Regions from separate parts of the Rhodococcus sp. NPDC055024 genome, predicted to be linked through region 2. Evidence: riboswitches for the same ligand, from Rfam matches in the RefSeq annotation. Region 2 holds a riboswitch; each other region holds the start of a gene.
The links. A riboswitch is a leader RNA that binds a small molecule or an ion and turns the genes downstream of it on or off. The one in region 2 is predicted to bind cobalamin.

Region 1 (2,851 bases), 130 kb from region 2:
CCGCAAACGCCAGTACGACCGTCGTGGTGCTCTCGTCGGCCGATGCTTCCGTTTCGGTGCTCACCATTCTCAGGCTAGGCGGGTGACGACGGTTTCGTGCGGTGACGCTCGGCGACGGAGCGCAGCAGTGTGGCGACGGCGTCGTGGAACTGCGTCAGGCCCGGCTCTTCGACGGGAAAGTGCCCGCACCCGTCCAACATCACGGATTCGGTGGGTGCGTTGATACGGCGAAGGAACTCCAGGCTCAGCTCGGGCGGTGTCCATCGGTCGTCGGCCGGGTGGGTGAGCAGGACAGGCGTCGTCCGAAACGATTCGGGCGCGGTGTGCTCGAACGAGAAGTAGCTGCTGAGGAATCCGAGTGGTACTCGAACGCCGCCGCCGCGCGGATCCGTCGCACACAGCGTCGAGAGTTCCCGATTGCTGCTCATGTTCGCGACGTCGGCGACCCAACGGATGGGTACGCGGATCCGGCCCACCAGCCGATCGGTGCGGCGCATCAGGGGAGCGCCGTAGACACCCATCGGGGCGAGCCGCGCTGCGGCAGCTCTGGCTGAGGGATTCGACGGATCGAGCAGGCAGGTAGCGACAACGGCGTCGGCCAGACCGGTCCGCGCGGCCACCTCGTAGGCCAGCAGACCGCCGATGCTGGCTCCCAGCAGTACCAGCGGCCGATCATCGGCTGCCTTCTCTGCTCGGACGAGATCGCAGAGAAGATCGACCCACTGCTCGTACCGGACGCCGGCGGGGTCGGCTGCAACGGTGTCGCCGTACAGCGGAAGGTCGGGGAAGAGGACTTCGGCGCCGAGTTTCACGCCGATCCCGGCAAACGGCCACAACGCGCCCGAGTACCCGCCGGCGCCGTGGATGCCGAGAACACGAACCGGCGCGTGCGGCACCACCGCCCGTGCGACGTGGACGGTATTGCCGTTCCACTCCCACCACGTCGGGGTCGGCGCCGGCATGTGGTCGGCGTACCGGGCGGGCATAAACTTCGAATAATCGGCGCTGGTCACCTACACAATTCTCGATACCGGCATCGCGGCTGACAACTCGCATCGGAGGACCGTGTCGACTCTGCGGAAAAGGCCCTCCCAGCAGCGCTCCAGGGCTACGTACGACGCGATCCTGGAGGCAGCTACTCGCGTTTTCGCTTCGGAGGGCATGGCGGCGACCACCAACCGGATTGCTGACGAGGCAGGCGTGTCGGTGGGCTCGCTCTACCAGTATTTCGGAAACAAGTACGAGATCCTCTCCGAGTTGGCGAACCGTCACGTGAGTGCCGCGCGGGAAAGTTTTGCGGTCTGCCTTTCCGACATCGTCGAGCGCGAACTCTCCCTCGACGACGCCGTCAGGATGTTGGTGGAGTGCGCGGTCGCGGTGAACAGTAAACCGCGACAGTTCTTTCACCTGCTCTACGATCAGGTTCCGCGTACGCCTGAGCTCATCGAACAGGTCGAAGGAATGAATCGGCAACTGGTACTAGGGTTTTCGGAGGTGTTGGAAAGCCGTGGATTCAGTGCGCAGGACGCGTTGTTGACCTCGCGGCTGACCGTGACTGCCGTGGACAGTCAGGTGCATCGGGTTGTGCTGGAATCGGATTCACCCGAAGAACTTCGGGTGCGCACGGAAGCCGTCGTGCGGCATGCGAGATCGATGATCGCGTCGGAATCCTGATCCAGTGTCGAGAATGGTGACCGCCGTCCGTTATGGTTCTGACGTCATCATCGAGGTAATGGGAAGTCGGTGCAATTCCGGCGCGGTCCCGCCACTGTGAGGTCGTCCACGCGTCGACCGTAGCCAGACACCACCCTCGTTGACGTTGTGTCATGCCACGAGGATGGATCGGTCACACCATGAATGCTGTTGGCGGAGCTCTGTCTCCACCTACCCACCTGCCTTCGCCGAAGGCTGGTGCACCGCGAGGACGACTCAGTCCGGGTATCGTGCTGCCCGCTCTGCTGGTCGTCACCTTGCTCTCGGCTGTGTGCGCATTGGCCTTCGGATCCGAGATGCTCCCCGTGTCCACCGTGGTGGACGTGGTGCACTCGCGCTTCGGAGGCCCGGCCGTCACACGCTCGGATCTTGCGATCGTGTGGGGGATCAGGGCACCTCGGGTGCTGCTCGGTCTGGCTGTCGGCGCTGGTCTTGCCGTTGCCGGCGCGGTGGTGCAAACCCTCGTCCGCAATGCTCTTGCCGATCCCCACCTGCTCGGAGTGTCGTCCGGCGCGAGTGTCGGTGCTACCGCCGTCATCACCACCGGACTGTTCGCCGGCGCCGGAGTATGGGCACTCAGCCTCGGTGCGATGATCGGAGCTCTGGGAGCTGCGATCCTCGTCTTCACCATCGCGACGCTGCAAGGCGGCATAACTCCGCTGCGATTGGTTCTGACCGGCACTGTTACCGCATCTGCGTTGTCGGCCATCGCGAGCTTTCTGGTGCTGCGCACCAACGACTCCCAGGCTGCGCAGTCCGTATTATTCTGGCTCCTGGGAAGTTTGGCCGGTGCCTCCTGGGACAAGTTGTGGGCGCCGGCCATCGTGGTGGTCCTGTTGACGGCAGCGGTGTTCGCGCTGCACGGTTGGTTGGACGCACTGGCGGCCGGGCCGGACGTCGCGGCTTCCCTCGGTATTCCCATCCGAACCCTGCGAAACGTGTTGTTCGGAGTGCTGGCAGCGTTGGTCGGCACGATGGTTGCAGTGTCCGGTGCGATCGCCTTCGTAGGCTTGGTCATACCGCACGTGACACGCATGATCGTCGGAGCCAGACATCGAGTGGTGTTGCCGGCGGCGGCGCTGATCGGGGCGTCGTTCCTGGTGTGGGTCGACGTCGTGGCGCGGACGTCGTTGCGGCC
Region 2 (2,851 bases):
CGGGTTGTCACGCAGCCGAACGCTTGTCGTCATCTCACGCCGTAGACCACGTAGTCGTCGAACAGTTGCCAGACCGTTCCCGACTCCCGAAAACCCGCCTGCGCGAGCGCCGCCAACTGGAAGTCGACGGCAGTGGGCGCGGTGGCGTCGCGTCCGGCGAATCTGCGCTCACGCTCCCCGGTCAGTGCCCCGATGCCGGGAGTGGCCCGCAGCCCGTCCCACCAGCTGCCCCACTCGGGAGCACCGGCCGCAAAAGCGGTGCGTTGCGTCTGCTCGTCGTGAGCTTTCGCCCATCGCCCTATGGCGGGGGAGCGGCCGTCGAAGCGAAAGTGATCACCGTTGAGCAGGACACCGTCAGGGCTCAGCAGTTCGCGACACTGCCGGTACACCTCGACGAGCTGCTGCGGTTGCAACCAGTGCAGTGCGGTCGTCGACACAATCGCCTGAACCGGCGCAGTGACCGTAGTCGGCCAATCGGCTCCCGCGAGGTCTGCGTCGATCAGCTGCAGTCGGTCACCGAAACGAGTCGACGACTGGCGGGCGAGCTCCAGCAGCATCGGGTCGTAATCGATCCCCACAACGCTCGCGTGCTCGAACCTCTCGAGAATCCGGGCGCTCAGTGAACCCGGCCCGCAGGCCAGGTCGACGACCGTGAACGGGGTGTGCGCGTGCTGCAATTCGAGAACGTCGAGAATCACGTCGAAGCGCTTCTCGCGATCCGCGATGTATGCCGCTTGCTGGTCGTCCCACTGACACACCAGTTCTCTGATCTCCGCGGACATCTAGACCACACCCAACTGGCGCAGCCCGTCGGAGAGCTGTTCGATGCCACCGACATTGCGGATCGAGGGATCCATCGTCGTGCCTTCGAGGATGATGTAACGCTTGTTCTTCACTGCGGTGAGCTTGCTGGCGACCGGGTCCGATTCGAGGAACGCGATCTTGTCTGCGGCACTGTCGCCGTCTCCACCGCGGTCGAGATCTGCGAGCACCAGCACGGTCGGGTCTCGATCGAGCACACTCTCCCAACCGATTTCGGGCCAGTACTGCTTGTTGTCGTCGAAGGCGTTCTTCGCACCCACCGCGTCGGTCATGATTCCCGGTGCACCGCAGCACCCGGCGAAGTACGGAGTCTTCGTGGCTGCGTACCACCACGCCAGCGTTACGTTTTCGGCTCCCAGTGCCGCCGTGGCGGTGGCCGCGCGATCCTTCAAACTCTCGGTGAGCTCGACACCTTTGTCCTTGACATCGAACAGTGTTGCCACGTCGTCGATTTCGTCGTACAAGTCGTCGAGCGTGAGGGCCTTGCTCTGCTCGGCATCCTGACCGGTGCACTCGCTGGGAGACTGATATGTCGCGACACCGAGGTCGGTGAACTTGGTCCGGTCGGCGATGCCTTCCGAGGTGAACGTGTAGTTGAAGGTCGTGTAGACCATGTCGGGTTCGCGTTCGAGGACACTCTCGAATGACGGGAACTCGGTGTCGAAGGCCTTCACCTGACCACGCGCCTCGCGCAGTTCGGGGAGGACGTCGTCATCGCTCATGGCGTAGCCGGCCATCCGGTCCTGCACTCCCAGCGCGAACAGCATTTCGGCCGCCGGTTGATTTACCGCGATCGCCCGTTCGATCGGTCGCTCCACCGTGACGTCTCGGCCACAATTCTGGACTGAGGCGCTGGATTGTTCGGCAGTGTTTGATTGTTCGACAGCACTGTCGTCGGAGGAACAGGCGACCAACGATGCGCCCAATAGGGCTGCAACGGCAGCGGCGGGTAGGCGAAGTCTGGACAGACGCATGGAATCTCGTTCTCGCAGGGGCTCGTACGCGGAGCCCGTTACCGTGTGAACAGGCGCCTGTTGACCCCTGCTGCCAGCCGGTATTCGGACTCGAGATCGCCCCACCCGAGCGCCTTCCCAGATTCTCATCCAGTGGCGTAAGCCCGGGCGGTCACCCTCACCGCTGCGCGTCAGTTCCGGATTCACACCGGATTCCCTGACCCCCTGTGTGGAGGTCTGCTGGCACAGAGGAACTTATCACCGCAGTGCACTGCCGGTCAGGTCGGCCAGTGTGAGGCAATCAGATCTCGATGGCCAGGTCGTCGATGTCGGTCAGGGATCCGCCGTCGGCGAGGATGCGCTCGTAGTTCTCGCGTCGACGGAGGTCGATCTCGGTGTTGCTGATGCCCTGCTTCCAGTACCCGAATATCGCAACGTCGTCCTTGTCGAGTCCGACGGTCGAGCGAAAGTGCTTCCGTATTGCGCGCATCTCACTGCGTTCACCGGCGCCCCATACGACGTAGCTCTCGGGATCGGTGAGCTCGCGCGCCCGCGTCGTCAGTGGGCCGTCGGGCTCGGCGAGATCGACCCTGACGCGGTGAAGTTCCAGGCCGGGGAGGGTGGGTAGTTCGGCGAAGGCGACCTCGTCATCTGTTGTGACCCAGCCGATTCCGGCGACGTCGGTAGGCAACTGCTCGATGATCGAGTGCAACGCAGGTATTGCGGTGCCGTCCAGAAAGAGTGCGATACGTCGACCGGGAACATCAGGGATCAAGAAGTGTGGCCGCGGACCGGTGAGGCCGAAGGTGTCGCCGACGGTCAACGCCGCCGCCCATCTCATCATCGGACTGGTCTGTCCGTGCAGGACCACGTCGATGACGATCGATCCGCTCGCTGAATCGTAGGAACGCACCGTGTGCACGCGCGAAGCGTCGTCGAAGGCCGGCCCGAGATTCATCCGTACGGTTACATTCGGGCGTGACCAGGTCGGATCGTCGGTCGACTCGCTCAAGCGAGCAGTGATCCGCAGCAGACGGTCGCTCGGTCGCTCCATTGCCTCGACGATCGCGAGAACG
Region 3 (2,851 bases), on a different contig from region 2:
AAGACGGTACGGAATTGCCTGCCGACGTCGTGGTCTACGCGACCGGCTACGGCTCGATGAACGGCTGGGTGGCGGATCTGATCGGGCAGGACACCGCTGACAAGGTCGGCAAGGTGTGGGGCCTCGGCTCGAACACGACCAAGGACCCGGGGCCGTGGGAAGGCGAGCAGCGCAACATGTGGAAGCCGACGCAGCAGGAAGCGCTCTGGTTCCACGGCGGCAATCTGCATCAGTCGCGGCATTACTCGCTGTACCTCGCGCTGCAGTTGAAGGCACGCTACGAGGGCATTCCGACGCCGGTGTACGGGCTGCAGGAAGTGCATCATCTGAGCTGAAAACTACTGCTGTGCGCCTTTGTTAACCGCCCGCGGTTAATAAAGGCGCACAGCAGGTTCAGCGAAGGGCGTACTTCTTTGCCACGTCGGCATTCTTGGTCGCGCGCTCGGTGAGGAAGGCAAATGCCAATCCGAGTACGAGCCACAGTGTCGCCTGCGTAGCAAGCGAGGAAAGTCGGAACTCCCACAGCAGAGTTGCCGGGAAGTCCTCGCCCACCTCGTTGATGCCGGGAAGCGAGACGTAACCGATCGCGACGATCACCAGGAACGCAGCCACCGGAGCGGCGATGCGCACACTGAGGAACTCGTGCCCGGAAACTGCCTTTGCTGCAGCTGCCGCCGCAGTGACGGACAGCAGCCCGAGAATCACGGCCGCCAGCCACAGCAGTGTCCGCTGGTTGATGGTGTCCGGATCTCCGACGGCCGGCGGATTTGCCGGGTACTTGAAGAACGGCACCGCCTCGATGGCCAGCCAACCGCCGACGGCGATGGTGATCGCCAACAACGGCCCGGACATTCCGGTGAGTCGTCGCGCGTAGTTGGCGACGACCGAGAAGATAGCGCCGAGCGCGAGTCCGGCCAGCGCGGTGGCCAGGAACAGCCCAGCGCGCTGCCCGTCGCGGCTCACCAGTGGTTCTTCTTCGTCACCGTGTGAATGCCCAGCGGCTTCGCCGGCATGTTCTCCAGCGGCACTGTTGGCTTCTTCGATCGCAATGGCAGCGTTGACGTGGGGTTCACCCAGCACGAACGCAACACCGCCGGCAAGAATGCCCGCGATCAAACCAGCCAACAATCCACGAATGAGAAGCTTCGTGAAACTGTCGACTAGTGGCACGGCAGGCCCATCAAGTGGCGTCCGTCGTGCATCAATTCATGCATGTACATGCCGGTGCGAGAGATCGCGCCCTGGTCGAATCCGACCAGGTAGAGAGCCAGCATCGCGAACAGAACTACCGCAGCGGCGAGGAAAGCAAGACGAGTCGAATCGATCGACGTATCGGGAGAATAGGCGAGAGCCATCGAAGCCTCCTGGGATTTTCGCGTCCCCTAGGTCCATGCGATGGCCGAAGTGTCTGGCTGTCGAGAGAGCCGTACCGAAAAAGGCACTTCACCTCGAATTACAGTGGCGCGACCGCTCCGGGCTTTCACCGGATTCCTGTCGGACCATCGCGTTTACATGCGAACTTTTGCACTACTGCCCGCACCGTGTCAACGCGTGAAGCCGAGATGACCGTCGATTGTGCCCGGCAAGGCGGGCACAATCGTTCGAGATCAGCTCTTGGCGGCGACGTCCAAGACAACTTCGAACTCGAGCAACGACGCACCCGAAGCGACGGGCTTCGCACGCTCGCCGGAATGGGCTTCACGGGCAGGGCCGTCACGCCAATCGGCGAACGCCTGCTCGGACTCCCACTGAGTCACCACGAAGTAGCGGCTCTCACCTGCGGTGGGGCGGAGGAGTTGGAATCCGAGGAAGCCCGGGGAGTTCTCGACTGCGTGAGCGCGTGCTGCGAAGCGCTTCTCCAGTTCGGGGCCGGCGCCCTCGGGGACCTCGATTGCATTGATCTTCACGACTGCCATGAAAGCGACATTACCCGTGTACCTTCACCGCGTACCGTGACACTCGTGTTGCATGACGAAGGTGGAACGGGACAGCCGATTCTGTTGTTGCACGGCCTCATGGGCAGTTCCCGAACGTGGCGTCGCCATGTGCCGTGGATCCGCGAGTTCGGCCACGTCTACACCTTCGACGCCGCCGGTCACGGCAGGCCGGCGCCGGCGGAACTGACTACCGAGGCATTCGTCGAGGACCTGACATCGGCCGTTTCCTCCATCGAAGGTCCGATGATCGTGATCGGTCATTCGATGGGCGCTCTGCACGCGTGGTGCTTCGCCGCTGCGCATCCAGAGAAGGTGTGTGCCCTGGTCCTCGAAGACATGGCCCCGGACTTTCGCGGACGCACCGCAGCGGATTGGGCGCAGATGATTTCGGCGTGGCCGCAACCGTTTGCTTCCGAGGACGCGATGAAGGAATTCTTCGGCCCCGTCGCCGGCCAGTACTTTCTCGATTCCTTCGACCGCCGCGACGACGGGTGGTACCTGCACGGTGACGTCTCGACCTTCCGCGACATCTCGGAGGAGTGGGGCACGCGGCACTTCTGGGATCAGTGGAAGGCGATCGAGGCGCCGACTTTGCTCATCGAGGGGGAATTCACCATCACCCCCGAGGGGCAGATGCGAGAGATGGCCGAGCGGCCGCAAGCCCGGTACGTATGCATTGCGGACGCCGGTCACCTGGTCCACGACGATCAACCGCAGCGTTACCGCGACGTCGTGACGGACTTCCTTCAGACAGTGAGCTGACTGCGGATCGACGAGCCCACCTGCTCCAGTTCGACGGCTCGTCTGGCCAGAAGTCCGGCAGCGAACTTCGCCTTGTCGCCGCGATGGCGGGGGACCACGTGCAGGTGCGAGTGGAACACGGTCTGGCCCGCGGCGCGACCGTCATTGACCAG

Region 1: it holds a riboswitch for cobalamin, as region 2 does, so the genes downstream of both, ACWF6P_RS15120 (FecCD family ABC transporter permease) here and ACWF6P_RS14535 (ABC transporter substrate-binding protein) in region 2, are expected to answer to the same signal.
Region 3: it holds a riboswitch for cobalamin, as region 2 does, so the genes downstream of both, ACWF6P_RS20025 (CbtB domain-containing protein) here and ACWF6P_RS14535 (ABC transporter substrate-binding protein) in region 2, are expected to answer to the same signal.

The regions. Positions count from the first base shown of each region.
Region 1 covers NZ_JBSGVT010000006.1:132,444-135,294, reverse strand. Annotated here, with positions in the region: gene ACWF6P_RS15135 (cation diffusion facilitator family transporter) at 1-67, opposite strand, end outside; gene ACWF6P_RS15130 (alpha/beta hydrolase) at 75-1,013, opposite strand; gene ACWF6P_RS15125 (TetR/AcrR family transcriptional regulator) at 1,162-1,674, shown strand; cobalamin riboswitch at 1,691-1,826, shown strand; gene ACWF6P_RS15120 (FecCD family ABC transporter permease) at 1,944-2,851, shown strand, end outside.
Region 2 covers NZ_JBSGVT010000006.1:7,052-9,902, reverse strand. Annotated here, with positions in the region: gene ACWF6P_RS14545 (FecCD family ABC transporter permease) at 1-33, opposite strand, end outside; gene ACWF6P_RS14540 (class I SAM-dependent methyltransferase) at 30-782, opposite strand; gene ACWF6P_RS14535 (ABC transporter substrate-binding protein) at 783-1,796, opposite strand; cobalamin riboswitch at 1,855-2,035, opposite strand; gene ACWF6P_RS14530 (siderophore-interacting protein) at 2,077-2,851, opposite strand, start outside.
Region 3 covers NZ_JBSGVT010000009.1:183,965-186,815, forward strand. Annotated here, with positions in the region: gene ACWF6P_RS20015 (NAD(P)-binding domain-containing protein) at 1-335, shown strand, start outside; gene ACWF6P_RS20020 (CbtA family protein) at 394-1,170, opposite strand; gene ACWF6P_RS20025 (CbtB domain-containing protein) at 1,161-1,355, opposite strand; cobalamin riboswitch at 1,381-1,519, opposite strand; gene mhuD (mycobilin-forming heme oxygenase MhuD) at 1,608-1,916, opposite strand; gene ACWF6P_RS20035 (alpha/beta fold hydrolase) at 1,962-2,699, shown strand; gene ACWF6P_RS20040 (HIT family protein) at 2,684-2,851, opposite strand, start outside.